4 regions of the Streptomyces sp. UF-297 genome follow, and region 1 is predicted to be linked to each of the others. Evidence: riboswitches for the same ligand, from Rfam matches in the RefSeq annotation. Region 1 holds a riboswitch; each other region holds the start of a gene.
The links. A riboswitch is a leader RNA that binds a small molecule or an ion and turns the genes downstream of it on or off. The one in region 1 is predicted to bind cyclic di-AMP.
Positions count from the first base shown of each region.

Region 2: another riboswitch for cyclic di-AMP. It lies ahead of AC4IJH_RS41715 (M23 family metallopeptidase); the one in region 1 lies ahead of AC4IJH_RS04555 (C40 family peptidase).
Region 3: another riboswitch for cyclic di-AMP. It lies ahead of AC4IJH_RS23805 (transglycosylase family protein); the one in region 1 lies ahead of AC4IJH_RS04555 (C40 family peptidase).
Region 4: another riboswitch for cyclic di-AMP. It lies ahead of AC4IJH_RS09195 (M23 family metallopeptidase); the one in region 1 lies ahead of AC4IJH_RS04555 (C40 family peptidase).

Region 1 covers NZ_JBSIBZ010000004.1:153,502-160,654, forward strand. Annotated here, with positions in the region: gene AC4IJH_RS04545 (C40 family peptidase) at 1-649, opposite strand, end outside; gene AC4IJH_RS04550 (hypothetical protein) at 1,021-1,374, shown strand; gene AC4IJH_RS04555 (C40 family peptidase) at 1,464-2,663, opposite strand; cyclic di-AMP (ydaO/yuaA leader) riboswitch at 2,672-2,858, opposite strand; gene pcrA (DNA helicase PcrA) at 3,074-5,575, shown strand; gene AC4IJH_RS04565 (M23 family metallopeptidase) at 5,647-7,153, opposite strand, start outside.
Region 2 covers NZ_JBSIBZ010000146.1:2,919-10,071, reverse strand. Annotated here, with positions in the region: gene AC4IJH_RS41730 (helix-turn-helix domain-containing protein) at 1-687, opposite strand, end outside; gene AC4IJH_RS41725 (hypothetical protein) at 849-1,151, shown strand; gene AC4IJH_RS41720 (aldo/keto reductase) at 1,241-2,221, opposite strand; gene AC4IJH_RS41715 (M23 family metallopeptidase) at 2,357-3,622, opposite strand; cyclic di-AMP (ydaO/yuaA leader) riboswitch at 3,634-3,779, opposite strand; gene AC4IJH_RS41710 (DUF2332 domain-containing protein) at 4,129-5,157, shown strand; gene AC4IJH_RS41705 (PP2C family protein-serine/threonine phosphatase) at 5,226-6,305, opposite strand; gene AC4IJH_RS41700 (CGNR zinc finger domain-containing protein) at 6,527-7,132, opposite strand.
Region 3 covers NZ_JBSIBZ010000044.1:10,511-17,663, reverse strand. Annotated here, with positions in the region: gene AC4IJH_RS23820 (DUF501 domain-containing protein) at 1-10, opposite strand, end outside; gene AC4IJH_RS23815 (FtsB family cell division protein) at 84-533, opposite strand; gene eno (phosphopyruvate hydratase) at 687-1,967, opposite strand; gene AC4IJH_RS23805 (transglycosylase family protein) at 2,384-3,076, opposite strand; cyclic di-AMP (ydaO/yuaA leader) riboswitch at 3,080-3,230, opposite strand; gene AC4IJH_RS23800 (LysM peptidoglycan-binding domain-containing protein) at 3,482-4,591, opposite strand; gene AC4IJH_RS23795 (cytochrome P450 family protein) at 4,916-6,175, opposite strand; gene AC4IJH_RS23790 (LysR family transcriptional regulator) at 6,185-7,108, opposite strand.
Region 4 covers NZ_JBSIBZ010000011.1:13,605-20,757, reverse strand. Annotated here, with positions in the region: gene AC4IJH_RS09210 (bifunctional acetate--CoA ligase family protein/GNAT family N-acetyltransferase) at 1-247, opposite strand, end outside; gene AC4IJH_RS09205 (HPr family phosphocarrier protein) at 485-766, shown strand; gene AC4IJH_RS09200 (GntR family transcriptional regulator) at 1,022-1,744, opposite strand; gene AC4IJH_RS09195 (M23 family metallopeptidase) at 2,049-2,840, opposite strand; cyclic di-AMP (ydaO/yuaA leader) riboswitch at 2,854-3,009, opposite strand; gene AC4IJH_RS09190 (M16 family metallopeptidase) at 3,205-4,572, opposite strand; gene AC4IJH_RS09185 (M16 family metallopeptidase) at 4,593-5,939, opposite strand; gene AC4IJH_RS09180 (DNA gyrase/topoisomerase IV subunit A) at 6,176-7,153, shown strand, end outside.

The DNA of each region.
Region 1 (7,153 bases):
CATCCTGGCTCTCGATCTGCCGCCGCTGCTCGTCGGTCAGCCGGTCCAGCAGCTTCTCGGCGGCGTCCAGCTTGCGCACGACGGTGACCCGGTGCTTGCGCAGCTGTGCGCGCGTGTCGTTGAGCTCGGTGACCTTGGCCTTCGCCCGGTCGCGCAGCTGTTGTACGCCCTCCACGCGGCGGCTGAACTCGCTGACGGCGGCGGCCTGGCGGTTGCCCGCCCGCTCCAGGGCGGCGGCGCCCTCCAGGTAGTGCTCGGGGTCGGCGGACAGCACGAGCCGGACGGTGGGGTCCACGCCGCCGGAACGGTACTGCGTGGCGGCCATGCTGCCCAGTTCCGCCTTGGCGGAGTTCAGTTTCTCGGTCCTGCGGTCGGCCTCCTCCTGGAGCCGGTCCAGGTCCTCGCGGGCCTTGTCGGCCTGCTCCTTGGCGCCGTCGTATTTCTCGGTGGCGACCTCGGCCTCCTGATAGAGCCGGTCGACGGTGCTCTTGACGTCCTTGACCTGGGACGGGGTCGGGTCGGGCGCGGCGTGTGCCGCACCGTCGAACGCGGTGGCGGTGGCGGCGCTCGCGAGGGCCAGTGTCACGGCCGTACGAGCGCTGTTGCCGGTGAGCGGGTGCTGCTGCTTGGGCTTGCGGTGCGACGCCACGGTGGCCGTCACTTCCTTCCCTTACGGGCCGTGCGGGCCCTGGCGGGCCAGGTGGGTCCCCGAGTGGGTCCGGCGGCGGCCCGTAACAGGGGGAGCGGGCCGCCGCCTTTCCTCTCGGCGAAGCGGTCGACGGCCGCCGGGGCGGAGTCCGGCGACGGTGGGGAGTCGACCGCCTGGACGAGGACGCTAAACCTGACCGTCACGGGTGAGGACGCGGTTGGCCGCCATTGCCCGCTTTCGATCGCCGGGTGATGGCGATTGACCAAGAGCCCTACGGCATGAGGGCGGTGGCGCCCACGCGCTGACCGAAGTCCCGATCATTGCGGCCCCGCCGGGAGGGCGGTGCTATGAGGCGGATACGATCGCGCACTATGGACGTAGTAACCCATGTCTTCGTCGGCCTGCACATCATCGGCATCGCCTCGCTGCTCGGCGGCTTCCTGACCCAGATGAAGGCGATGAGCGCGGGTACCGCCCGCTTCACGCCCGCCATGCTGCACGGCGCGCTGACGATGCTGGTGACCGGCATCGCCCTGGTCGGCCTCAACCAGGCCCAGGACCACACCGTCAACAACATCAAGATCGGCATCAAGCTGGCCGTACTGGTGGTCGTGCTGGCCCTGGTCTACGTCAAGCGCGACGAGGAGAAGATCGACAAGCCGCTCTTCGGCGCCGTGGGCCTGCTGACGGTCGTCAACATCTTCATCGCCGTGCTGTGGACGTGAGGTCCCGCCCCTGACTTCGGCCGAGTGCCCCGGACTGCTGAGCGGTCCGGGGCACTCGTCGTTCATGGGGCCGTATCACGCGGGCCGTATCACGCGGGCCGTACGTTCCCGTAGATCGGCATGTAGTAGATCGACTCGACGCGGACGCTGGCGCCGGGCTTGGGCGCGTGGATCATCTTGCCGTCGCCGATGTACATCCCGACATGGCTGATGTCGTTGTAGAAGAACACCAGGTCACCGGGCTTGAGGCTGCTGGTGGACACCCGCTGGCCCACCTTGACCTGGTCCCAGGTGGTACGCGGCAGATCCACGCCCGCCGCCTTCCACGCCGCCTGCGTCAGGCCGGAGCAGTCATAGGAGTTGGGGCCGGTGGCGCCCCAGACGTAGGGCTTGCCCATCTGGGCGCGGGCGAAGGCGATCGCCTTCTCGGCCTTGGCCGCGTACGAGCCGTCCGTCTGCCCGGAACCGCCGCCGTCGGTCTGCCCCGACCCGCCGCCGTCCGTCCGGCCCGGCCCCTGGCCGCCGTCGTTGCCCTCCTGCTGCCGCTCCCGCTCCTGCTGCCGCTCCCGCTCCTTGCGGGCCTCCTCGGCCTGTTTGCGGGCCAGTTCCTCGGCCTTGCGCCGGGCCTCGGCCTCCTTCTTGCGCTCCAGCTCCGCCAGCCGCGCCTTCTCCTGCGCGGTCAGCCGCGACAGCAGCTGCCGGGCCTCGGCCAGCTTGTCCTGCACGGACTTCTTGGACTCGCGCAGCGCTCTCTGGGACTCCTGGAGCTTCTCCAGGCTGCGGGTCGCCTCGGCGCGCCGGCGCGCGGCCGCCGTCTGCTGCTCCTGATAGTCCGCGACGGCCTGCTGCTGCCGCCCGGTCAGCCGCTCCATGAGGTGGCTGCGCTCGGCGAACTGCTGCGGGTCCTTGGCGAGCATCAGCTGCGCCGTGGGGTTCAGCCCGCCGGTGCGGTACTGGGCGGAGGCGAAGGTGCCCAGTTGCCGCCGGGCGTCGTTCATCTTCTGCGTCCGCCGCGCCGTCTCGTCGAGCAGGCCCTCGACCTTGTGGCGCTGCTGCTCGGTGCGCTCCTTGGCGCCGTTGTACTGCTGCGTGGCCACCTCGGCCTGGCGGTAGAGGCCGTCGACCTTCTCCTTGACCTCCTCGATGCTCTGCCGCGGCTCGGCGGGGGCCGCGTTCGCGGTCTGGGAGAGCAGCGTGAGGGAGGCCAGCGCGGCGGTGGTGAGCCCGGCGGCGGTACGGCTGCCGGACGAGGTGAGTATTCGGGTGCGCGGCTTGCGGTGCGACGCCAAGGCCGGCGACTCCTTCCGTGGACCGCCTACCGGGTTAGCTGTCGGGCTCGGGCGGTCTGGGGGTGTGCCCCTCGGAAGGCGTGCCCTACGGTCCGTACGAGGCTCCGTACGGTGGCCGATTCGCCCCGGTTGCGCATGGTGGGTCCCCGGCTCCGGATGCTGTGGGGGCAGGGCCGGACTCGGCGGGAGCGGCCCGTGCGGACGCTGTCGACCGCGGAGGGACGGGCTGCCCGGGCGAGCACGCTAGCCAACTTCTGAGGCCCCTGTGAAGGCTGATGTTCGATATGCCCGAAACCTTTTCGTGACCTTGGCGCGGTCGGCCGCGACGGTGACCGGGATGTCGCGTTCGGGACGCCGGTTCGCCGACTCCGCAGCCGGTTGTCACCGGGGCGGCCTAGACTCGGTGAGCGATGAGCAGCCTCTTTGACGACAGCTTCCTGGCGGACCTCGACCCCAAGGACGAGGGACCCCCGCCCCCTCCCGAGGACGAGGGTGGTCCGAGCCAGGAGGAGATCCCGGCGGATCTCTTCGGGGGCGCTTTCGACGCGCCCGTGGACCGGGAGACGTATTACCGCGACGGCGCGGCCCGGCCCGCCGTCGACCCCGCCGCGCTGCTGGAGGGCCTCAACGACCAGCAGAAGGCCGCCGTGGTGCACAGCGGCGGCGCGCTGCTGATCGTGGCCGGCGCCGGCTCCGGCAAGACCCGGGTGCTGACCCACCGCATCGCGCATCTGCTCGGCGCGCGCGGCGTCCACCCCGGCCAGATCCTCGCGATCACCTTCACCAACAAGGCCGCGGGCGAGATGCGCGAGCGCGTCGAGGAGCTGGTCGGCCCGCGCGCGAGCGCCATGTGGGTCTCCACCTTCCACAGCGCCTGCGTACGCATCCTGCGCAGGGAGTCCAAGAAGCTCGGCTTCACCTCCTCCTTCTCGATCTACGACGCCGCCGACTCCAAGCGCCTGATGGCCCTGGTCTGCCGCGATCTGGATCTGGACCCCAAGCGCTTCCCGCCCAAGTCCTTCAGCGCGAAGATCTCCAACCTCAAGAACGAGCTCATCGACGAGGAGACCTTCGCCGGGACGGCCGCCGACGGCTTCGAGAAGACCCTGGCGCAGGCGTACGCCCTCTACCAGGCGCGGCTGCGCGAGGCCAACGCCCTGGACTTCGACGACATCATCATGACCACGGTCAGCCTGCTGCAGGCCTTCCCCGATGTCGCCGAGCACTACCGCCGCCGCTTCCGGCACGTCCTCGTGGACGAGTACCAGGACACCAACCACGCCCAGTACACCCTCGTACGCGAACTGGTCGGCCCGGACACCCCCGAGACCCCGGCCGCCGAACTGTGCGTGGTCGGCGACGCCGACCAGTCCATCTACGCCTTCCGCGGCGCCACGATCCGCAACATCCTCCAGTTCGAGGAGGACTACCCGGACGCCACCACGATCCTGCTGGAGCAGAACTACCGCTCCTCGCAGACGATCCTGTCCGCGGCCAACGCCGTCATCGAGCGCAACGAGAACCGCCGCCCGAAGAACCTGTGGACGGACGCCGGCGCGGGCCCGTCCATCACCGGCTACGTCGCCGACACCGAGCACGACGAGGCGCAGTTCGTCGCCGACGAGATCGACCGGCTCACCGACGCCGGGGACGCCAAGGCGGGCGATGTCGCGGTCTTCTACCGCACCAACGCCCAGTCCCGTGTCTTCGAAGAGGTCTTCATCCGCGTCGGCCTGCCCTACAAGGTCGTCGGCGGTGTGCGCTTCTACGAGCGCAAGGAAGTCCGCGACATCCTGGCGTACCTGCGGGTGCTGGCCAACCCCGAGGACACCGTCCCGATGCGCCGGATCCTCAACGTCCCCAAGCGCGGCATCGGCGAGCGCGCCGAGGCGATGATCGACGCCCTCGCCCAGCGCGAGAAGATCAGCTTCCCGCAGGCGCTGCGCCGGGTCGACGAGGCGTACGGCATGGCGGCCCGCTCCGCCAACGCCGTCAAGCGCTTCAACGTCCTCATGGAGGAGCTGCGCACCATCGTCGAGTCCGGCGCGGGGCCCGCCACCGTCCTGGAGGCGGTGCTGGAGCGCACGGGCTATCTCGCCGAGCTCCAGGCCTCCACCGACCCGCAGGACGAGACCCGGATCGAGAACCTCCAGGAACTCGCCGCCGTGGCCCTGGAGTTCGAGCAGGACCGCGGCGGGGACGCCGCGGAATCGGGTGGCGCCGCGGCGGGCGGCACCCTCGCCGACTTCCTGGAGCAGGTCGCCCTGGTCGCCGACTCCGACCAGATCCCCGACGAGGACGAGGAGGGCAGCGGCGTCATCACGCTCATGACCCTCCACACCGCCAAGGGCCTGGAGTTCCCGGTCGTCTTCCTCACCGGCATGGAGGACGGCGTCTTCCCGCACATGCGCGCGCTGGGCCAGACCAAGGAGCTGGAGGAGGAGCGCCGGCTGGCCTATGTCGGCATCACGCGCGCCCGCGAGCGGCTCTATCTGACCCGTTCCACGATGCGCAGCGCGTGGGGGCAGCCGTCCTACAACCCGGCCTCGCGCTTCCTGGAGGAGATTCCCGACCAGTACGTCCAGTGGAAGCGGACCGGGCCCGCCACGCCCTCCGCGTCCATGGGCGCCCTCTCGGGCACCGGCGGCGGAGGCTTCGGCTCCTCGTCCTCCGTCTCCTCGCTGTCCTCCTCCCGTACGAAGGCGGGCCCCAGCGGGTTCGCCACGCGCCGCGCCAAGGACCGCGAGGTGGTGTCGCTGGCGATCGGCGACCGCGTCACCCACGACAGCTTCGGGCTCGGCACGGTCGTCGCGGTCAAGGGCAGCGGGGACAACGCGGAGGCGACGATCGACTTCGGCGCGGAAAAGCCGAAGCGTCTGCTCCTCCGCTACGCCCCGGTGGAGAAGCTCTAGCCTCTTCGCACGTTGTGGGCAGGCGTTCCGCAAGGGCGGAACGCCTGCCCACAACGGAGGGCGAAGGGGGATTACGTCGGGTCGAGGCCGTGGCTGCGGAGCCAGGGGAGGGGGTCGATGGCGGAGCCCCCGCCGGGGCGGACCTCGAAGTGCAGGTGCGGCCCGGTGGAGTTGCCGGAGTTGCCGGAATAGGCAATGGGATCACCGGCCTTGACCGACCCGGACCGGACCCGCGTGCTGCTCAGGTGGCAGTACCAGGTCTCCGTCCCATCGGCCGCCGTCACGATCGCCATGTTCCCGTAGGCCGGATTCCACTGCGTCCGCACCGTGCCGTCGGTCGCCGCCATCACGGGCGTGCCATAGCTGACCGGGAAGTCGATCCCGGAGTGCACGGACATCCAGTTGACCCCCGCCTGCCCGTAGTACGCGCTCAGCCCGTGCTGCTTGACCGGCAGCAGGAACTTCGGCCGCATCGCCTCCTTGCGGGCCGCCTCCTCCGCCTTGCGCTTCTTCTCCGCGGCCTGGCGCGCCTTGAGGTCGATGCGCTCCTGCGTACGGCTGGCGCGGTCGGCGAAGTCGTCGGCGCCGGAGCTGAGACCGGCGAGCTGGGTGTCGAGCTTGGCGTTGGCCACGGCGGGTTTGACGGCGGCCGGGTCCGTCGCGGCCCGGGTGGTCCTGCTGTCCTTGTCGTCACCGCCGCCGATCCCGCTGACGGACGCCGCGGCCACCGCGCACACGCCCATGGCGGCGACGGACGGCACGGCCACGGTCAGCAGCGCGGAGCGCTTGGCGGGCTTGGCGGTACGCCGCCGCCCCCGCCCCTGCGCGTCACGGCGGCCGGGGGAGCCGGGAGAGGGGACGGCCGGCGCGGCGCCCTCTGCACCCGCGCCCGCACCCGTGCCTGCGGCCGCCGTCTCGCCGCCCTCCGCGTCCTCGTACGGCGCCTCGTAGGGCTCGAAGACGGCGGTGTCGTGCGTGCTGTCGTGCGGGGCGCCGGCATCGGCCGCATGGGCGGTGGCCGCATCGCCCTCCGGGCCTGCGGCGGAGGCGGGGTAACTCCCCGTGTCCCACTGCCCGGTCGCGTCCCACTGCCCGGTTTCGTACTGCGCGCCCGGCGGCGTCTGCGCGCCCGCCCCGGCCTCGTAGTGCCCGGTGTGCTCGCCCCAGGCGCCGGTGTCCCACTGGCCGGTGGCGCCGGTGTCGTACGGATAGCCGGTGTCGCCGTGCGGCGCCCCGGACTGCGCGGGAATGCCGCCCGCCGCTTCGTAACCGCCGGACGACCACACCGCGGTCGTGTCGGAGGAGCCGCCCGTGGCGCCGTAGCCGGGGAAGGTGCCGGTCGTGTCGGCGCCGGCCGCGAAGGAGTAGCCGTAACCGGTGGTCTCGTAGCTGCCGGTGTCGTACGGGGGCTGCGCGGAGTGCGCGGTGTGGGCGTAGGGGTCGTAGCCGGCGGCGGGCTGGGCGCCGGTGTCGTACCCGGTGGCGTCGAAGGCGCCGGTGGTGTAGGCGCCGGTGTCGTACGCGCCCGTGGCGTAGGAGCCGGTGCCGTAGGACCCGGTCTGGTACGCGCCGGAGTTG
Region 2 (7,153 bases), on a different contig from region 1:
GTGTGCGGGGCCGCTGTCTCGGTGGGCTTGGCCGGCAAGCCAAGCAGCGACTCCGATCGCGTGCGGGTCCTCGGATTCCTGCGCTGCAACCATCCCCCGCTCGACCACGCGCCAGAGCAGCGATGAGTCCGGTTGGTAGGCAATGAAGAATTGGCTCAGGCTGTAGACCTGCGAAAGCACCGACTGAGCAGCACGGCGCTCGTCCCCTGAATCGGCCTGGAATACGGCTAGTTGAGCGTCGTGAATCAGGTCCGGAAGCAGCTCGCCAATGACATCACGGTGGTTTGCTGTTGAATGGCGGGCCCGCCAAGCCTGGGAGAGTCGCTGCCGCAGGTGCGGCGTGGGCGGCGCCTCTCGCTGCATCGCGAAGGGATAGACGTTGATGGCATCCCGTACGTACGGGAGTCGTGCGTGGCCGGGGCCGGCGAACAGGGCGATCGGGGCCGACTGGTCGCCGACGAGTTCGGAGAGATTTCGTACCCGCAATGCCTCGGCGATCCTGAGGACCATGGGGAGCTTCGGCATGTGCAGCCGGCCTCCCTCTACCTGCTTTACCCAGCTGGGAGATTTTCCGAGGAGCCCCGCGAGAACGTTGCGGCTCATGCCTCGGCGAGTACGGAGTACCTGCATGCGCTGACCGAACGCGATCCGCTCGGCAGACAGTTCCGGAGTAGCGTCAGACGACACGTCCTGCCCCTCTCTGCGCAGCTCACATCATCGCCAGAGTACGGGTCCTGGCGGGACTTGTTGATGCAGTATCGATGCTTCTTGGGTGACGGCACGCGGGCTTGTGAGTGGGCCACGTAGGGTCGAAGCGAACGTTGTCCACTAATGGGGAGGTTGCGCAGATGGCTAAGGTTCCGGCGGCGGTTGTGGCTGCTACGGGGATTGTTGGTGGGTACGGGGTTGCTCGGGTGACCAAGAAGCGGCCGTTGGGGGGTGTGGCGTTGGCTGCGGCGGGGGCTGTGGCGGCGCGGGGGTGGCAGAAGAGTGCGGGGAATGCTGCGGCGGCTGCGTTGAGTGGCGTGTATGTGGCGGGTTTTGCCGGGTCGCATCCGTTGGCGAAGAAGATCGGGGCTTGGCCCTCGGTGATTGCGGTGGCGGGGGTTGTTGCCGCGACGTCATGGGTGGTTGCCGACCGTCGGGCCTGACACGTACGCAAGAGACGTGCGCGATACGTACGCGCGAGGGCGGCCGGATACCGATGGGTGTCCGGCCGCCCTCGTACGTGGGTGACGCCTTACGCGGAAGCCTCCGTGAGGAGGGCGAGGTCCGCGGAGGTGAGATTCAGGTCGAAGAGGGCCAGCAGGGCCGGGAGTTGGGTGGTGGTGCGGGCGCTGGCCAGGGGGGCGGCGACGGTGGGCTGGGCCGCGAGCCAGGCGAGGGCGACGGTGGAGAGTTCGGCGTTGTGGGCGGCGGCGACCGTGTCGAGGGCGGTCAGGACGCGGCGGCCGCGGTCGGTGGCGAGGTACTCGGCGGCCGTGGAGGAACGGGCGCTGTCCACGGAGGAGCCGGGGCGGTACTTGCCGGTGAGGAAGCCGGAGGCCAGGGCGTAGTAAGGGACGGTGGCGAGGTCGTGGCGGGCGGCCACGTCGGCCAGTTCGCCCTCGTAGGTGTCGCGGGAGACCAGGTTGTAGTGGGGCTGGAGGGCGACGTAGCGGGCGATGCCCTCGCGCAAGGAGAAGTCCAGGGCCTCCGAAAGACGGGCCGCGGAGATGTTGGAGGCGGCGATCTCACGGACCTTGCCGGCCTTGACGAGGTCGTCGAGGGCGGTGAGGAACTCCTCCACGGGGACGGACTCGTCGTCGTAGTGGGTGTAGTAGAGGTCGATGTAGTCGGTGCGCAGGCGGGTGAGGGACTCGTCCACCGCGGACTTGATGGTGGCGGCGGACAGGCCCTTGTGGTCGGGGAGCGCGCCGACCTTGGTGGCGATGACGACATCGGAGCGGTTGCCGCGCGAGGCGAGCCAGTTGCCGATGACGGTCTCGGACTCGCCGCCCTTGTTGCCGTCCACCCAGTACGAGTACGCGTCGGCGGTGTCGATGAAGTTGCCGCCGCCGGCGACGTAGGCGTCCAGTACGGCGAAGGACTCCGCCTCGTCCGCGGTCCAGCCGAAGACGTTGCCGCCGAGGGCGAGAGGGGAGACGGAGAGGGAGCCGATGGACCTGGGGGTGGGAGTCGGAGCCGGAGTGGTCGTCGCGGTCTGCTTACTCGTAGCCATGCCTTTGTTCAGCGAGGGGTGGGAGGGGTTTATTCCATTCCGTCGGAGCGCGCCCCAACAGGACATCGGTGAGCGCCGGTGAGCGCCGGTAAGCGCCGGTAAGCGCCGGTAAGCGCCGGTAAGCGCCGACGAGCGTCAGATGCCGATGCCGTGGCTGCGCATCCACGGTGCCGGGTCGACCGGTGCGCCGCCGCCCGGACGGATCTCCAGGTGGAGGTGCGGCCCGGTGACATTGCCCGTGGCACCGACGCGGCCGATCACATCGCCGGTGGCGACCTTCCCGGAGACGCGGACCATGGACGACAGATGGCAGTACCAGACCTCGGTGCCGTCCTGAAGGGTGAGCACGATGCGGTAGCCGTACGCGCCGGCCCAGCCCGCCTGCGTGATCGTGCCGGAGTGCAGTGCCTTGACGGGGGTGCCGGTCGGGGCGGCGAAGTCCTGTCCCGTGTGGTTGGCCGACCAGCGGTCGCCGGCCTGGCCGAAGCTCGCGGTCAGGGTGTACGAGGTGAGCGGGAGCGTGTAGCTCTTGGCCAGTTCGGCCAGGCGCTCGGCCTCGGCCTTCTTGCGGGCGGCGGCCGCCGCCTTCCGCTCGGCCTCGCGCTGGGCCTCCTTCTTGGCGGCCTCCTCGGCGGCAGCGGCCTTCTCCGCCTTGCGCTGCTTGTCGGCCGCCTCCTGCTCGGCCCGGCGCACGGCCGCCTGCTGCGCCGCCTCGCGCTCCTCCTGTGCGGCGGCGTCCTGCTGCCGTTCGGCCTGCTGCATGATGCGCGAGAGGAGGGCCGTACTGGCGTCGTGTCCCTGCGCCGCGGCCTCCGGGGAGACGCCCGGCTGGACGACCTGGCCGGAGGACGAAGAGGAACCAGAGGACGAAGAGGAACCGGAGGACAAAGAAGAACCGGAGGGCGAAGAAGGGGAGGAATCCGAAGCTTCCGGAGCATCGTCGGATATCAGGTCGCCGATGCCGGGCAGCGACTCCGCGTCCGGGAGCTTGGCCGCCATGGTGTCGGCGAGGCCGCCCAGGTCGGGCATGGATATCGGCACCGGCGGCTTGTCCTCGGCGGTGGCCATGCCGCTCGCGCCGACCGCCGCGATGACGCCGACGCCCAGGACCGTGCCGCTGCGGGCGAGTCCGCTGTTGCGCTGCTTGCCGACCCGGTGTCTGCCGCGTACGGGGCGTACGGACTCCTCGGTGGGGTTCCACTCCTCCCACGGGCCGTCCCCGGCGCCGGGAGCGCCGGCGTGGTCATCGGCGCCGCCGACGGCGAAAGGAGTGGCGGCGATGGTCGCCATGACCGCGGTGGACGCAGGATCCGAGAGGTCGGCGGGGCCGGTGGCACCGGCGGCGCGGGGCTCGAAGCCGTACGCGGACGAAGGCTCGGGGGCGGGCCTGTTGGACGCCACGGGGGCGCACTCCTTTCCTTCCTTCTCACCTACCGGGTTAGCTGTCGGGCTCGGAGCAGGAAGGTCTCCTACGGGCGGCCTCTGGTGGGAGAGGCGTCCGATTCACCCCAGGGTGGTGGTTCCCCGGTTCCCTCGGCACGGCTGGCGACGCAATGGTGGACGATGCGGCGGCTGATGGCGCGGGGACGCGGGACAGCAGTCGCGCATGGTGCACCTGATGCAGTTGGCAATCGCGCGTACGGGATTCGGCGTAGGCGCACGGTGCCGCCTCTTGCGACGGCTGGGACGACCGCGCTCCGTTATCGGACAGTAATAGACGGCGCGGTCGGATACCAAGCGTTCCCCGGAATCGGCCGCAGGTTTGGCAGGCATTTATGCTCCCAATACATCGCATACATGGGTGAGTTGGGGCGCGCATCCCAAACGATCTTCCCCGGATTGTGCACCAGTCGTTACGCGGAGGGGTGTATGGCAGTTACGGATCGTGAGGGCAGTAACGTCTGATCATGGTCGTCAACAGTGCGCAGGCAGTGGCGGATCGGTACCGGGACTTCTCCCGGCAGCAGGCGAGGGGGCAGTCCGAGGCGTACGAGGAGCTGACCGACCGGATCAGCCGGGACCAGGAGCTGTGCGATCTGCTCTCCGCCACGCTCCCCGACGGCAACAAGCAGCAGCCCAACCTCCTGCTCGCCGCGGTCCGTTACCTCGACGGCCCGCACGCCGAGCAGGGCCCGCGCGGCGAGGCCGCCTACCGGGGCTGGCGCGAGTGGACCGTACGCCACTGGGACGCCGTGCGCGAGGTGATGCTGCGGCGCTCCACCCAGACCAACGAGCCCGCGCGCTGCGCCACGCTCCTGCCGCTGCTGGCCCAACTCCCCCAGCCGCTCGCGCTGATCGAGGTCGGCGCCTCGGCCGGGCTGTGCCTGCACCCGGACCGCTACCGCTACCGCTACGACGACCGGCCGGAGTTCGGCGCGGCGGGCAGCCCCGCGGTCTTCCCCTGCCGTACGAGCCCGGGCACGCCCGTCCCCGACCGGCTCCCCGAGATCGTCTGGCGCGCGGGCATCGACCTCGATCCGCTGGACACCTCCGACCCCGAGGACGTGCGCTGGCTCCAGGCGCTGATCTGGCCGGGCGCGACGGACCTGCGGCGGCAGCGGCAGCTGGCGGCCATCGAGGCGGTACGCGCCACGGAAGCCGTACGGTCCGCGCGGGCCCCCCTCCTGGTACGCGGCGACCTCCTCGACGAGCTGCCCGCGCTCGCCGCCCAGGCCCCGCCCGAGGCGACGCTCGTCGTCTTCCACACCTCCGTGCTGACCTACCTGCCGCTGGAGCGCCGCGAGGAGTTCGCCCGGCTCGTACGGTCGCTGTTCGCGCGGCGGCCCGGGCACTGGATCTCCAACGAGCACCACAGCGTGCTGCCCTGGATCGCGGCCCCGCGCCCCGCGGAGGAGGGCCTGCTCACGCTCTCGCTCGACGAGCGGCCCGTGGCCCATACGGCACAGCACGGGCAGAGCATCCACTGGCTGCCCTGAGGCTGCGCCGCTGGCTGCCCTGCAGCGCCGCCCGGCATCAGACCTGCCGTGACGACCGCCCCTCCCCCTCAGACCGGCAGCGGCCGCCGCACCGCCAGCAGCGCCATGTCGTCCGCCGACTCCCCGCCGGTATGCCCGGCGACATCCGCCACCAGCGCGTCCAGCAGCGCCTCCGGGTCGGGGAAGCGGCGGCCGCGCAGGCGGACCAGGGGGTCGTAGAAGGTGCCCGTACAGTCGCGGGCCTCGGTGACGCCGTCCGTGAAGAGCAGCAGGGTGGCGCCCGCGGGGAAGGGCGTCTCCTCCGCCCGGTCCGGCCAGCCGGCCACCTCGCTCAGGCCCAGCGGCAGGGCGGGCTCGGCCGGTTCGAGGGCGGTCAGCCCGCCGTCCGCGCGCAGCAGCAGCGGCGCGGGGTGGCCGCGGTTCAGGACGCGCAGCGCGGCCCCCTCGTCGGCGGGGATCTCCGCCAGTACGGCCGTGGTGAAGCCCTCGAACTGGTCCAGCCCCTCGCGCCGGCCCCCCTCCCGCTGCAGCGCCCGCTCCAGCCGGGAGGCCACCGCCTCCAAGGTGGCCTCCTGCTCGGCCGCCTCCCGGAAGGCCCCGATGACGATCACCGCGGCCTCCACCGCCTCAAGTCCCTTGCCCCGTACGTCCCCGACGATCAGCCGGACGCCGTGCGGGGTGTCCTGCACCGCGTACAGATCGCCGCCGATACGGGCGTCCGCCTGCGCGGCCACATAGCGGGCGGCGACCGCGAGGCCCGCGATGCTCTCGGCGGGGGTCGGCAGTACGGCCCGCTGGGCGGCCTCGGCGATATCGCGTACGGAGGCGAGCTGGGCGTCGCTGAGGCGTACGACCCGGTTGATGCCCACGGCCAGGACGGCGACGACGAGGACGGTGACGGCCTCGGTGATGGACTCGTAGCTGTTGTGCCTGCCGTGGTAGACGAGCACCCAGTACTCCGACATCACGCAGACGAAGGCGATGGCCACGGTCGTACGCAGCGAGTACAGCGGGGCGGCCACCAAAGGGGCGGCGGAGAAGAAGGGCGCGGCCGTGTACTGGGGCGGCGTCGACAGGTCGAAGCTGAGGCCCGCGATGAGCAGGAGCGCGGGGAGCCAGCGGGCCATGCGGCGGCCGAAGGGGGACATACGGTCCCGCCGTGCGCGCCGCTCGCGGTCGCCCGCACGGCCGCCCGTACCGCCTCGCCGCATCCGCACCGGCCTCTTTCCCACTCCCGCGGGCCCGTCCTGACGAACCCCGCCGCTCACCGGCACCTCGCCTCCCAAGGCTTTCCGGTGGCGGCCCGGGCGGCGAATCGGCTTGGGCCGTACGGGTCATGCGGGGCGGGCCGCAGCGGCGGCGGGCCGCTTCAGCCGGCCGCCGACGCCCGCCGGTGCTGGGCTGCCTTGGCGCGGTTGCCGCACACCGCCATCTGGCACCAACGGCGCCTGCGGCCCACGGACTTGTCCACGAAGCGGGCGCTGCAGTTCACGCCGTCGCAGATGCGGAGCCGGGCGCGGGCGTCGGTGCCCAGCAGTTCGGCGGCGTCGGCCGCGATCCGGCACAGCGCGCCGTGCGCGTCCGCCGGCGCGGTCCCGGCCCGGAGTACGGGAGTGCCGTCCACCGCCTCCAGGCGCGGCGGGTACGCGGCCGCCCGCGCGAGCCAGGAGTTGATGACCGGCAGCGCGCTCTCGTCCACCCCCTCGTCGGGGACCACGACGGCCCGGATGCCCGCGTCGACGGCCTCCCGCAGCTCCTTCGCCCGCTCCAGGAGCGCGCCGTCCACGGCGGGGCGCTCCGCCGCAGCGGTGTCCGGCAGGACCTCGGCGGCGACGAGCCATGCGGCGAGGTCCTCGGGCCGGCGCAGCAGCTCGTTCCCCTGCGCGAACCGCATCTTGCGGGTGTTGACGAAGTCGACGCTGAGGCGGCCTCCGTACCAGACCCAGCCCTGCTCCTGATCCACTTCCTCCGGCATAACCCCATGATAGGTTACGTC
Region 3 (7,153 bases), on a different contig from region 1:
GGGTGTCCATGTGCGCTTTCGGTGTGGTGCCGGCTGCGACGCCGGCAGGGGTACGGGATCTACGAGGGTACGGCGCCGGGCGGCTACTTGTCGGCGGCGTCCAGCCCCTCGAACAGGACGTCGTGCCAGGGGCGCTCCTCGGCGCCCTCGCCCTTGCGGTGCCTACCGTCGCCGGAGCCGTCCGGGACGATGTAGCCGGTCTCGCCCGGCATCACGAAGTGCAGGTGCGTGCGCGCCTTCTGGACGATGTAGGCCGGGTCTTTGAGGCGCGCCTTCTCCTCGCGCAGGTCCTCGACCTTGTGGCGAGCCTGCTCCGCCTTCTCGCGCTGCTCGGCGATCTCCGAGCGCTGCGAGACGTACTGCCTTATCGGATAGGCGAGCGCGACCACCAGGGAGCACAGGACCAGCGCGAGGAGGGCGGCCCGGCCGGTGAGACGGCCGCGGCGCGGGGCGCGGGCGCGGTAGACCTTGGCCGCGGCCTGCTCGCCGAGCGCCTTGAGCCTGGTCGCGGTGGAGAACCGGTCCGCGGGCACGTGGCCTCCCCTGAAGTCCCTGTATCCCTGACGCACGTACGTCCCCGGCAACGGTACGGGACCGTCGGCGGGGACGTACGGAGGCTAAGACCTTTTACGGGTCGGCCTTGGTCAGCCCTTGAAACGCGCAGGGCGCCTCACTTGCTGTGCGTGTCAGCCCTTGAAGCGCGGGAAGGCGGAGCGGCCGGCGTAGACCGCCGCGTCGTCCAGGATCTCCTCGATGCGCAGCAGCTGGTTGTACTTGGCCACGCGCTCGGAGCGGGCCGGGGCGCCGGTCTTGATCTGGCCGCAGTTGGTGGCGACGGCCAGGTCGGCGATGGTGACGTCCTCGGTCTCGCCGGAGCGGTGGGACATCATGCACTTGAAGCCGTTGCGCTGGGCCAGCTCGACGGCGTCCAGGGTCTCGGTCAGCGAGCCGATCTGGTTGACCTTGACCAGCAGGGCGTTGGCGGAGTTCTCCTCGATGCCGCGGGCCAGGCGCTCGGGGTTGGTGACGAACAGGTCGTCGCCGACGAGCTGGACCTTGGTGCCCAGGCGCTCGGTGATGACGTTCCAGCCGGCCCAGTCGTCCTCGAACAGCGGGTCCTCGATGGAGACGAGCGGGTAGGCCGCCACGAGCTCCTCGTAGTACTCCGTCATCTCGGCGGCGGAGCGCTCCTTGCCCTCGAAGAGGTACTTGCCGTCCTTGTAGAACTCGGAGGCGGCGACGTCCAGCGCGAGCGCGATGTCCTGGCCGGGGGCGTAACCGGCTTCCTTGATGGCCTCCAGGATCAGGTCCAGGGCCTCGCGGTTGGAGCCGAGGTTGGGGGCGAAGCCGCCCTCGTCGCCCAGGCCGGTGGCCAGGCCCTTGGCCTTCAGGACCTTCTTGAGGGTGTGGTAGACCTCGGTGCCCCAGCGCAGCGCCTCGGAGAAGGACTCCGCGCCGATCGGGGCGATCATGAACTCCTGGATGTCCACGTTGGAGTCGGCGTGCGACCCACCGTTGAGGATGTTCATCATCGGGACGGGCAGGACGTGCGCGTTGGGGCCGCCCAGGTAGCGGAACAGCGGCAGGTCGCTGGCCTCGGAGGCGGCGTGCGCCACGGCCAGGGAGACGCCCAGGATGGCGTTGGCGCCCAGCGAGCCCTTGTTGTCGGTGGCGTCCAGGTCGAACATGGCCTGGTCGATCAGGCGCTGCTCGGTGGCGTCGTAGCCGACCAGCTCCGGGCCGATCTGCTCGATGACGGCCAGGACGGCCTTCTCGACGCCCTTGCCGCCGTAGCGGTTGGGGTCGCCGTCGCGGAGTTCGATGGCCTCGAAGGCACCGGTGGAGGCGCCGGACGGAACGGCGGCACGGCCCGTGCTGCCGTCGTCGAGGCCGACCTCGACCTCGACCGTGGGATTGCCTCGCGAGTCGAGAATCTCGCGAGCTACGACGACGTCGATGGACGGCACGTTGTCTCCTTCATGGGTGTCTGAAGTTCTGCAGCACGAGCCTAACGGCCTGCGGCGGCTTCGCTCGCCCACCGCCCGGCCCGTGGGACGAAAACAGGGCCAAAGGCCCTGTTCACGGGATGGATGGGTGCATTGTTCGCTGAACGGAGAAATATCCGGTAGCCGCTGGGTGACGACCAGGTGCGGGGGCGGCAGGGCCCGGCCCCGGCAACGGAGAAACCCCGCCTCGACGCGTTCGGGGGAGGTACGCGTCGGGCGGGGTTGTCTCGCGGGAAGAGCGGTTTCCCGGATCCTCGGGTGCCCCGGTTCCGGGTCCGTACACACCGCCGTGCGCGCGGATCTCCGGAAATTTCGGGGCCCGTGGAGTCTCCGTCGGGGGACGGGGACGGGGGTGGCGCCAGGGCGCCTCAGAGGTCTCAGACGTTGAGGCTCTGGCCCGGGAAGATCAGGTTCGGGTTGCCGCCGATGACGGACTTGTTGTTCTCGTAGATCTTCTTCCAGTTGGTGCCGTGGGCAGCCGCGATCTTGGAGAGGGTGTCACCGGACTTGACGGTGTAGTTGCCCTTGCCGGTCGACTTCTTCGGCGCGGCCTGGGTCGTCGGGGCCGGGGCCGGGGTCTTGGCCTTGGGGGCCTGCTTCTCGACGTGGCGCTGCGGCTGCGGGGCGGCCTTCTGCTTCTTCGGCGCGGTGTAGCTCTTGGCGGAGCTGCCGGAGGCGTCGACGTTGGCCTTGGGGCCACCCTTCGACAGACCGGTGCCGGGGGCGCAGGCCCAGGCACCCGGGCCCTGGATCTGGAGCAGGCGCTCGGCGACGGCTATCTGCTGGCTCTTGGAGGCCAGGTTGGCGGTCGGGGCGTACTTGCCACCGCCCGCGGCGAGCCAGCTGGACTTGGAGAACTGCAGGCCGCCGTAGTAGCCGTTACCGGTGTTGATCGACCAGTTGTTGCCGGACTCGCACTGGGCGACCTTCTCCCAGGTGGAGACCGAAGCGGCGTTGGCGGAAGTGGCGCCCATCAGCGGCACGGCCACAGCGGCACCGGCGACGCCGGCCAGCGTGGCGACGCGGACGGCCTTGGACGGACGACGGTGCTTGCCCTTGGCAGAAAGCATGGTTCGTTTCCTCACCGACGCCTACGAGGTGAGCTGTCGGGTTCGGGCCGTGTGAGTTGCCCGGCCGTGTGTGCTTCACACACGGCTTCACCCCAAGCCGGTCGGACCGGCACTTACCTGGGTCCCCCGCTCCTGCCTTCGGCGCTTGCGCGTCGACTGCCTCGGATCACCGGCAGGATTAGGCGTGTGATCCAAGGGCCCGCTTTGGCGAGCGGTGATGACCGTAAACAGGAACACCCGGCCTGTTCAAACCCCTACTTCTGAGGCCAGTTGACAGCTTTTGATCACAGGATGCTCACATTTCCGCAGGTCGGGCGCGGTTTGGAAACAACGGACGCGCGGGACACGCCAGCACCGAACGAGACCCATGTCTCACTTTCGCCAAAACGGGCAAAGGGCCTCTAACTACCTTGATCCGGGGTCCAGATCGAGGCTCTGACCTGGGTGAATGAGGTCGGGATCGGAGCCGATGACCGATTCGTTCGCCGCGTAGAGCGCGGGCCAGCCTCCGGGCACCTCATGGGCCGCTGCGATGGCCGACAGGCTGTCACCGGACCGTACGGTGTAGCCGCCTTCGGAGCCCGCCCCGCCGCGCCCGGCGTCACCGCCGCGCGAGGGGTGCCGCTCGCCGCCGCCGGAGCGGCCGCCCCCGTCGCCGCCGCGCCCCTCTCCCGTGCGGCCCTGCTCGCCCGTACGGCCGTCCCCGCCCGCGTGCCGGCCCGTGCCGCGGTCCGTGTCGCGGCCCGCGCCGGTGTCCTCGCGCGGGTCCGCGTCGCCGCGGTGCTTGCCCTTGGCGGGCGGCGGGGTGGCGGGGTCGGTCTGCGTGGGGGACGGGTCGGGGGACGGGGTGGCGGGAGCGCTCGGGTCCGTACCGGGGTCGGTGGAACCCGAACCGGAACCGGACTCGGAGCCGGAACCGGAACCGGAGTCCCGACCGGCGCCGTCCTGGCCGCCGCGGCCCTCGGAGCCTGTGGACCCGCCGGTCCTGCCGGTGCTGCCCGACTCACCCGGCTCCCCCGGCCCACCGGGGGAAGAAGGGGAAGGGGAGGGAGAAGGAGAGGAAGGGGAAGAGGGGGAAGAAGGGGACGGCGTCGAGGGCGCGGGCGTGTGCGTGCCGCCCGGGTCGACCTCCGGCCCCTTTCCGCCCTTGACCAGCCCGGCGCCCGCGGCGCAGCTCGACCAGGCGCCCGGCCCCTCGTGGGCCAGGATCGTCTCGGCCACGGCTATCTGCTGGGAGCGGCTGGCCAGGTCGGGGCGCGCGGCGTACGCGGTGCCGCCGTACTGCTCCCACTTCTTCAGGGTCAGCCCGAGCCCGCCGTAGAAGCCGTTGCCGGCGGCGCTCCACACGCCGCCGCTCTCACACTGGGCCACGCGGTCCCAGGTCGCGGTGTCGGCGGCCTGGGCGCCGCTCGCCGCGAACAGCGGCAGGGCGATGCCCGCGCCGGTCACTCCCGCCGTGACGAAGATGGCCGGAGCTTGACGGGGGCGGCGGTGTCGTCCGTTCCCGGAGCGCATGCGGTTGCCTTTCGAGCGGCGGTTGAGTTGTCGGAGGCCGCGCCCGAACCTGTGCCGGGTTCGGGCGCAGGCGCCAGAGCCTGCGTCTGCACCCCGGTCGGATCAGCGTGCGCCCTCTGGTGCGTGCGATCGCAAGGCGCCGGGATGTCCTCGTAGCGGAGCTACTAGGGCATTTCGGCAACGCGGCGAGCGTGCGTGCCGGGTGGCGCGCGCCCGGCCGGGGTTCGGGCGCAGGCCCTCAGTTGGCTGACGGTAGCGGCGGGCCGTGACGGTCTCAAGCCGGTGTAGTGGAGATCACGCAAAGGTCACGCCGCTGACGACCCGTCACTTCTGAGGGGGAGTGAACTCCACCGGGAGGGCCCGCAGCCCCCGCATGATGAGGCCGCCCCGCCAGCGCAAATCATCCGGTTGTGCGGCAAGTCGGATATCGGGTAGCCGGGTCAGCAGCGTCGCCAGCGCCGTCTGTCCTTCCAGGCGGGCCAGCGGCGCGCCCAGGCAGTAGTGGATGCCGTGCCCGTACCCGAGGTGCTGGTTGTCGCGGCGGGACAGGTCCAGGGTGTCGGGCGCGGTGAAGCGCTCGGGGTCGCGGTCGGCGGCGGCCAGCACGACCAGCACCGGGTCGCCCTCGGCGATGCGCTGCCCGCCCAGCGTCAGGTCCTGGGTGGCGAACCGCCAGGTGGCCAGCTCCACCGGGCCGTCGTAGCGCAGCAGTTCCTCGATGCCGGTGGCCAGCAGCGCCTGATCGCCCGCCGCCAGGGCCCGCTGCAGCCGCTCGCGCTGGCCGGGGTTGCGCAGCAGCGCGTACGTGCCGTTCCCGATCAGGTTGACGGTGGTCTCGAAGCCGGCGAACAGGAGGATGAAGGCCATCGCGGCGGCCTCGTTCTCGGTGAGGTGCTCGCCGTGGTCGGAGGCCTTGATCAGGCCGGAGATCAGGTCGTCGCCGGGTTCGGCGCGCTTGCGGTGGATCAGCTCGGCCAGATACGTCCGCATCTTCTTCACCGAGCGGGCCACCCCGCCGCGCGGCCCGCCGCCGTGCCGGATCATCATCCCCGCCCAGTCCCGGAAGTCGTCCTGGTCCTCGGCGGGGACGCCGAGCATGTCGCAGATCGCGTAGATGGGGAGCGGGAAGGCGAACTCGTGGATGAGGTCGGCCTCCCCCTTCTCGCAGAAGCCGTCGATCAGCTCGTCGGTGAGCTGCTGCACCCGGGGCGCGAACTGGGCCACCCGGCGCGGGGTGAACGCCTTGGAGACCAGGCGGCGCAGCCGGGTGTGGTCCGGCGGGTCGATGTTGAGCAGGTGCGTCATCAGGTTGGCGCTGCGCTCGCCGGGGATGCCGACCTTGCCCTTGCCGTGCGCGGCCTCGCTGTGGTGCACCGGGTTCTTGGACAGCCGGGCGTCGGCGAGCGCCTGGCGGGCGTCCGCGTACCGCGTCACCAGCCAGGCCTCCACCCCGCTGGGCAGCTTCGTACGGTGGACGGGCGCGTGCTCGCGCAGCCAGGCGTAGGCCGGGTACGGGTCGGCGGCGAACTCCCAGGTGAACAGCTCGGGACAGGCGGCGGGGGCGGAAGGGCTCTGCTGGTGCACCCCTCGACGTTAACCGTCCGCGCGCGGCCCGCCGCCCGGGTCCGCCCGCTCCCCCTTGCCGCCCGGGTCCACCCCCAGCCCTTCGAGGAAGGCCGCGGCGGGCGGGGAGGGGCCCAGGCGGTGCCAGATCAGGCGCTCGGTGCGTACGGGGGCGTCGCGTACGCGCAGGATGTGCAGCCCGGTCAGCTCCGAGGCGAAGGCCTGCGGCACCATGCCGATGCCCAGGCCCGCGCGCACCAGCTTGGCCAGGAACTCCACGGTGGTCACCTCGAAGGCCACCTCGGCGTGCAGCCCGGCGGCGCGGAAGGCCTCCTCGCGCTGGCGGTGCGCGGCCGAGCCCGCCGTGAAGTCCACGAAGGTCTCCTGGGCCAGGCGGCGCAGGCCGGTGGTCTCCTGCCCGGCGAGCGGGTGGCCCGGCGGGACCACGGCCACCAGCTCCCCGCGGGCCAGTTCGTGCTCGCGCACCCCGCTGACGCGCATGCCCGGCACCAGGCCGACGAAGGCCACGTCCAGGGTGCCCTGCCGGACCCCCTCGATCAGGCCCTCGCTCATGTCGGTACGCAGGCTGATGCGCACCTGGGGGTAGCGGGCGTGGAAGTCGCCCAGCTCCTTGGCCAGGTCCACGGCGGCGACGGTGGTGATGGCGCCGACCGCCAGCCGGCCGCGCACCTCGCCGGCGGCCGCCTCCACCTCGGCGCGGGCCCGCTCGGCCGCCTGCAGCGCCTGCCGCGCGACGGGGACGAACGCCTCGCCCGCCGCGGTCAGCCGCACACTGCGGCTCGTACGGTCGAAGAGGCGCGCGCCCAGCTCCTTCTCCAGGCGGGCGATCTGATGGCTGAGCGCGGACTGCACCACATGGCAGCGCTCGGCGGCGCGGGTGAAGCCGCCGGTCTCGGCGACCGCGACGACGTAGCGCATCTGCTGGAGCTCCATCGCCCGATCCTATGCGGCATTGATCTCGATTCACGATGAATGAGA
Region 4 (7,153 bases), on a different contig from region 1:
TGGCCGCCAGGCCCACCCGGTCGACGTAGTCGTGGTGGGTGAAGCGGTGCACATCGCGGTCGGACAGGCGGGGGTAGGGCGCGAAGAAGCGGTAGTACTTCGACTCGTCGGAGACCTGCTCGTAGAAGGAGACCAGGCGCCCCGCGTCGTCGGGGGTGATGGGACGGATGCGCGCGGTGCCGCCGTCACGCAGCACCACGTCGGCTTCCCAGTGGGTCGGGTAGGCGTGGTCCGACGGGGTCTGCATGCGGCAAGCGTACGGGCCGGGGGCGGCGAGGGGCGGTGCGGCGGCGCATCGGGGCCGCAGTACGTCACGGCCGCCGCCCGCTGCGCCGGGTACCGCGGCTCGGCATGCGACCGAGGGGCGCGGCAGGCACTCTGGAGGGCGCAGGGTCGGCGGGATCACGGCGAGCGGGTTACCGGAGCACTCCCGTCCGCATGAGAGACTGGTCTAGACAACCGTAACGACTTGAAGGGCACCACCATGGCTGAGCGCCGCGTCAATGTCGGCTGGGCCGAGGGCCTGCACGCCCGCCCCGCCTCGATCTTCGTCCGTGCGGCCACCGCCTCCGGCGTCCCCGTGACGATCGCCAAGGCCGACGGCAACCCGGTCAACGCCGCCTCCATGCTGGCGGTCCTGGGCCTGGGCGCCCAGGGTGGCGAGGAGATCGTCCTGGCCTCGGACGCCGAGGGTGCCGACGCCGCGCTCGACCGTCTGGCCAAGCTCGTCGCCGAGGGCCTCGAGGAGCTCCCGGAGACCGTCTGAGCCCTTCTCGACCTCAGCGTGCGCGGCCCCGCCGCGGCAGCCGGACCACGGCAGCCGCGCCGGGGCCGCTTCGTTTTCCCACCGCACACACCGGAACACCGCATTGCACACCGCGCCGGATGAATTCACTTCCGGGCACGCCGAATGGTGCGGGAACGCGGCACGGCGAAAGCACTGTGCGGCAAAAGCTTCGTGCCGAAAATGCGCACGGCGCAGCAATTCCTCGATTCCTCCGTGTTGTATACGGCAGCATTGTTAAGTGCGGACGCGCGCCGTGTTGACGGGGTGTTTCGGCTCCCTCACAGCGCCGTGGGCCACCGGCCGCCGCAGCCGGTGGGCGGGCAGCGAGCGCTCGATGTGCGCGGCCATCAGGGCCCGCGCCCGCTCCGCGTCCCCGCGGGTCACCGCGTCCACCAGCGCCCCGTGCTCGCGCCAGGACTCCGCCTCGCGCGCTGCGAGAAATTCGCGGCGCGCGGCGCCTCCTTGGGCGGGTGGGGGCGGGAGGCGGGCGGGGTCCACCGTGTACATCCAGTCGATCTTGCGGCGGAGCTGGGTGAGCAGCGCCGTCAGGCTCGTACTGCCGCAGGCCTGGGCCAGCGTCTGGTGGAACCAGGCGTCCAGGCGCCGCAGGTCGGCCCCGTGGCCGCCGTGCCGGGCGCGCTCACGGCCCAGGCGTACGAGGCCGTGCAGCACCTTCAGGTGCGCCTCGGTGCGGCGGGCGGCGGCGCGGGCCGCGCCCATCGGCTCCAACAGGGCGCGCACGTCCAGCAGATCGGCCGCCTCCTGCTCGGTGGGCTCGGCCACCACGGCGCCCGCGTGCCGGCGGGTGGTGACGAAGCCCTCGGACTCCAGGGTGCGCAGGGCCTCGCGTACGGGCACGCGGGAGACGCCGTAGCGGCCGGCCAGCAGCTCCTCGATCAGGCGGCTGCCGGGCGCCAGGGCACCGCGGACGATGTCGTCGCGGATGGCCGCGCACACCGCGTGCCCGGGAATTCCCGGGGCGTTCGCCGCTCCCGGAACGCCAGCACCGTTGTCACCGGGAACCGAGCCTCGCATCGTCCGCGCCTCCGCCGTAATCCCGTGGAAACACCGCCGCTCGACGGCAATTTGAGACTCTATTCGAAAGGGCCCGGCTTTTTCATGGGGCCGGTGAATTCATGGATATTTTTTGGCCATGAAGAGGGCGGCCTGACGCGGCGGCGCCGAAATGCCCCGACCCCGGCGGGCAGGGCTGCCGGCCGGGGTCGGGGGAAGGACGCGAAATGCGCCGGGGCTGTTCGCCTCAGATGTTGACGCCGTGCGAGCGCAGGTACGCGACGGGGTCGATGTCCGAGCCGTAGTCGGCGCCGGTGCGGGCCTCGAAGTGCAGGTGCGGGCCGGTGACGTTGCCGGTGGCGCCCGACAGGCCTATCTGCTGCCCCGGGGTGACGGTCTGGCCGACCGAGACGCCGATGGAGGACAGGTGGCCGTACTGGGTGTAGGTGCCGTCGTTCATCTTGATGACGATGTTGTTGCCGTACGCACCGCCCGGGCCGGCCTCGACCACGGTGCCCGAGCCGACCGCGTGCACGGACGTGCCGGTGGCGGCGTGGAAGTCGATGCCGGTGTGGCTGCCGGAGGACCACAGGCCGCTGGAGGCCTTGTACTGGGTGGAGACGTAGGAGCCCTCGATCGGCGCGTTGTAGGAGAGCAGGCGCTTGCGCTCCGCTTCACGGGCGGCGCGCTCCTTCTCCTCGCGCTCCTGCTTGGCCTTCGCCTCGGCCTTGCGCTTGGCCTCCTCGGCGCGCTGGGCGGCCTCGGCCTCGATCTTCTCGCGGGCGGCGTCGGCCTCGGCGGCCTCGCGCTGGGCGTCGGCCTGCTCGGCGACCACGTCGGCCATCTCGTCGCTGATGACGATGGTCTTCAGGGTGCCGGTGTCCTGGGCGCTGTCGTCCGCGGTGGCGGCCATGGCCGGGGAGGCGACGGAGGCGACGACGCCGGAGGCGGCGAGCGTGGCTATGCCGGCGATGTTGCGGGTCGTACGAGCGGTACGGCTCGGACGGCGGTGCTTCCCGGTGGCACGGGTGAAGGCCATGTGCTGGCTTCGTCCTTTCCTTCCTTCTCGCCTACCGGGTTAGCTGACGGGTTCGGAGCAGGAAGGTCTCCTACGAACTCCTCCTGGAAGGAGTCCGATTCACCCCAGGGGACGGTGGGTCCCCGGCTCCCCTGGCTCGCGCCGTACGGGGACTCGGCGATGGCTGCCCGGCGCCGCGGGTGCGGCTCACATCTGACGGACAGCGGGATTGACGCTAAACGGCCCGTCTTTCAATCGGCAAACAGAACCCGTGCTTTGTGCCGTACGCCACATGGGCAACAAGCAACCAGCGCCAACAAATGGGACAAACGCGGGGCCCGGAGTGCGCTCGCACCCCGGGCCCCGCGTCCGCTCGGCGGTGGCGTCAGCTGCTGACGACCGTCACCTCGCCGATGCCCAGCGCCCGCACGGGCTCGGCGATCTCGGAGGCGTCGCCCACCAGGACCGTGACGAGCCGGTCCACGGGGAAGGCGTTGACGGCGGCGGCGGTCGCCTCGACCGTGCCGGTCTCCGCCAGCCGTGCGTACAGCTGCGCCTGGAAGTCGTCCGGGAGGTGCTGCTCGACCTGGTCGGCGAGCGTCCCGGCGACGGCGGCGGCGGTCTCGTACTTCAGCGGGGCGACCCCGACGAGGTTCTGCACGGCCACATCGCGCTCGGCGTCGGTCAGGCCCTCGGCCGCCAGGGTCCGCAGCACCTTCCACAGGTCCTCCAGCGCGGGGCCCGTGGAGGCGGTGTCGACCGAGCCGCTGATGGCCAGCATCGCGGCGCCCGTGCCGTCCCCAGAGGAGCGCAGCACCTGCCCGAAGGCGCGCACGCCGTAGGTGTAGCCCTTCTCCTCGCGCAGGACGCGGTCCAGGCGGGAGGTGAGCGTGCCGCCCAGGCAGTACGTGCCCAGCACCTGGGCCGGCCAGACGCGGTCGTGCCGGTCGGCGCCGATACGGCCGATCAGGAGCTGGGTCTGTACGGCGCCGGGGCGGTCCACGATCACCACGCGGCCGGTGTCGTCCGCGGTGATGGGCGTGGCCGCGACGGGCTCGGCGGTGGAGCCGGTCCAGGCGCCGAGGGAGTCCGCCAGGGCCTGGTCCACGTCCACGCCGGTGAAGTCGCCGACGATCACGGCGGTCGCGGTGGCGGGCCGTACATGGGCCTCGTAGAAGGCGCGTACGGCGGCCGCGTCGATGCGCTCGACCGTTTCCTGGGTGCCCTGGCGGGGCCGGGACATCCGGGAGGTGGCCGCGAAGAGCTCCTTGGACAGGGCCATCGCGGCGCGCCGGGCGGGGTTGGCCAGCTCGTGCGGGATCTCGTCCAGGCGGTTGCCCACCAGGCGCTCGATCTCGCTGTCCGCGAAGGCCGGGGCGCGCAGGGCGTCGGCCAGCAGGCCCAGCGCCTTGTCCAGGCGGGAGGCGGGCACCTCCAGGGAGACCCGCAGGCCGGGGTGGTCGGCGTGCGCGTCCAGGGTGGCGCCGCAGCGCTCCAGCTCGGCGGCGAACTCCTCGGCGTCGTGCTTGTCGGTGCCCTCGGACAGGGCGCGCGCCATGATCGTGGCGACGCCGTCCAGGCCCTCGGGCTCGGCGTCCAGCGGCGCGACGAGGTTGACCTCGACGGCGACGACCTGCTGGCCGGGGCGGTGGCTGCGCAGCACGGTCAGCCCGTTGGGCAGCTGCCCGCGCTCGGGGGCCGGGAAGGCCCACGGCTTGGGCGCGCCGGCCTGCGGCTGCGGGTGGAAGGTCATGGTGCTGGTCACGGCGTCGCTCACTTCGCCGCCTCCTCGTCGTCGTTCTCGTCGGCGTCCGCACCGGCGCCGGCGACCGGCTCGTACACGAGCACCGCGCGGTTGTCGGGGCGCAGCCGGGCCTTGGCGACCTCCTGCACCTCCTGCGGGGTGATGTCCAGTACGCGCTGGACCGCGGTCAGGGCGAGCTGCGGGTCGCCGAACAGCACGGCGAAGCGGCACAGTTCGTCGGCGCGGCCGCTGACGGTGGCCAGCCGGTCCAGCCACTCGCGCTCCAGCTGGGCCTGTGCGCGCTCCATCTCCTCGGGGCTGGGGCCCTCCTCGGCGAAGCGGGCCAGCTCCTCGTCCACGGCCCGCTCGATGTCGGGGACCTCCACGCCGCCGGAGGTCTTCACGTCCAGCCAGCCCAGCGAGGGCGCGCCGGCCAGCCGCAGCAGGCCGAAGCCGGCCGCGACCGCGCTGCGGTCCCTGCGCACCAGGCGGTTGTAGAGGCGGGAGGACTCCCCGCCGCCGAGCACGGTCAGCGCCAGGTCGGCGGCGTCCGCCTCACGGGTGCCGTCCTGGGGCAGGCGGTAGGCGGCCATCAGGGCGCGCGAGGGCACCTCTTCCTCGACGACCTCGCGCAGCTCCTGGCCGATGACGTCGGGCAGCGAGCCGTCGCGCGGCGGCTGCTTGCCGTCGTGGGAGGGGATGGAGCCGAAGTACTTCTCGATCCACGCCAGGGTCTGCTCGGGGTCGATGTCGCCGACGACCGAGAGGACGGCGTTGTTGGGCGCGTAGTACGTACGGAAGAAGGCGCGCGCGTCCTCCAGGGAGGCGGCGTCCAGGTCGGCCATCGAGCCGATGGGGGTGTGGTGGTAGGGGTGTCCGTCCGGGTAGGACATGGCCGTCAGCTTCTCGAAGGCCGTGCCGTAGGGGACGTTGTCGTAGCGCTGGCGGCGCTCGTTCTTGACGACGTCGCGCTGGTTCTCCAGCGACTCCTCGTCAAGAGCGGTCAGCAGGGAGCCCATGCGGTCGGCCTCCAGCCACAGCGCGAGCTCCAGCTGGTGGGCGGGCATGGTCTCGAAGTAGTTGGTGCGCTCGAAGCTGGTGGTGCCGTTCAGGGAGCCGCCCGCGCCCTGGACCAGTTCGAAGTGACCGTTGCCCTCGACCTGCGCGGAGCCCTGGAACATCAGGTGCTCGAAGAGGTGGGCCAGGCCGGTTCGGCCCTTGACCTCGTGGCGCGAACCGACGTCGTACCACAGGCAGACCGCGGCGACCGGGGTCAGGTGGTCTTCGGAGAGCACCACGCGCAGGCCATTGGCCAGCCGGTGCTCGGTTGCTGTCAGGCCGCCGGAGCCGGCTTTTTCCGTGGCCGTGTGACCCATGGGCATGTACGTCCCTTCGATCCGCTTGCGATGAGGTTCTGTCACTGTATGCAAGCGCGTCGGACCTTGGCGAAGTTCCCGGTCAAGCCCCTCCTTACGAGGGGAAGCCGCCCCGCGCCGCGCGGGGCGGGGAGGGTCGTGGTCGGCGTTGTCAGTGGGCCGGGCCACAATGGTGCGGACAGTGAAGCGTTGTTGAACCAGCATCGGCAGTTGAAGTAGAAGGAGCCGCAGCCGCGATGGCCCGCCGCAGCACGAAGACCCCGCCGCCGGACGACTTCGAGGAGAGGATCCTCGACATCGACGTCGTCGACGAGATGCAGGGTTCCTTCCTCGAGTACGCGTATTCGGTCATCTACTCCCGCGCCCTGCCGGACGCGCGCGACGGGCTCAAGCCCGTACAGCGCCGCATCCTGTTCCAGATGAACGAGATGGGGCTGCGGCCCGAGCGCGGCTACGTCAAGTGCGCCCGGGTCGTCGGCGAGGTGATGGGAAAGCTCCACCCGCACGGCGACGCGTCCATCTACGACGCCATGGTGCGCATGGCGCAGCCGTTCTCGATGCGGGTGCCGCTGGTCAACGGCCACGGCAACTTCGGCTCGCTGGGCAACGACGACCCGCCCGCCGCGATGCGTTACACCGAGGCCAAGATGGCCTCGGCGGCGTCCCTGATGACGGAGTCCATCGACGAGGACACCGTCGACTTCGCGCCCAACTACGACGGCCAGGAGCAGGAGCCGGTCACCCTGCCGGCGGCCTACCCCAACCTCCTGGTCAACGGCACCTCCGGCATCGCGGTCGGCATGGCCACGAACATGCCGCCGCACAACCTCGGCGAGGTCATCGCCGCGGCCCGCCATCTGATCAAGCACCCGGGCGCCGACCTCGACACCCTGATGCGGTTCGTGCCCGGCCCCGACCTGCCCACCGGCGGCCGGATCGTGGGCCTTTCGGGGGTGCGGGACGCCTACGAGACCGGGCGCGGCACCTTCAAGATCCGCGCGACGGTCGCGGTGGAGAGCGTCACGGCCCGCCGCAAGGGCCTGGTGGTGACCGAACTCCCCTTCGCGGTCGGCCCCGAGAAGGTCATCTCCAAGATCAAGGACCTGGTCGGTTCGAAGAAGCTCCAGGGCATCGCGGACGTCAAGGACCTGACCGACCGTGAGCACGGGCTGCGCCTGGTCATCGAGATCAAGAACGGCTTCAACCCGGAAGCC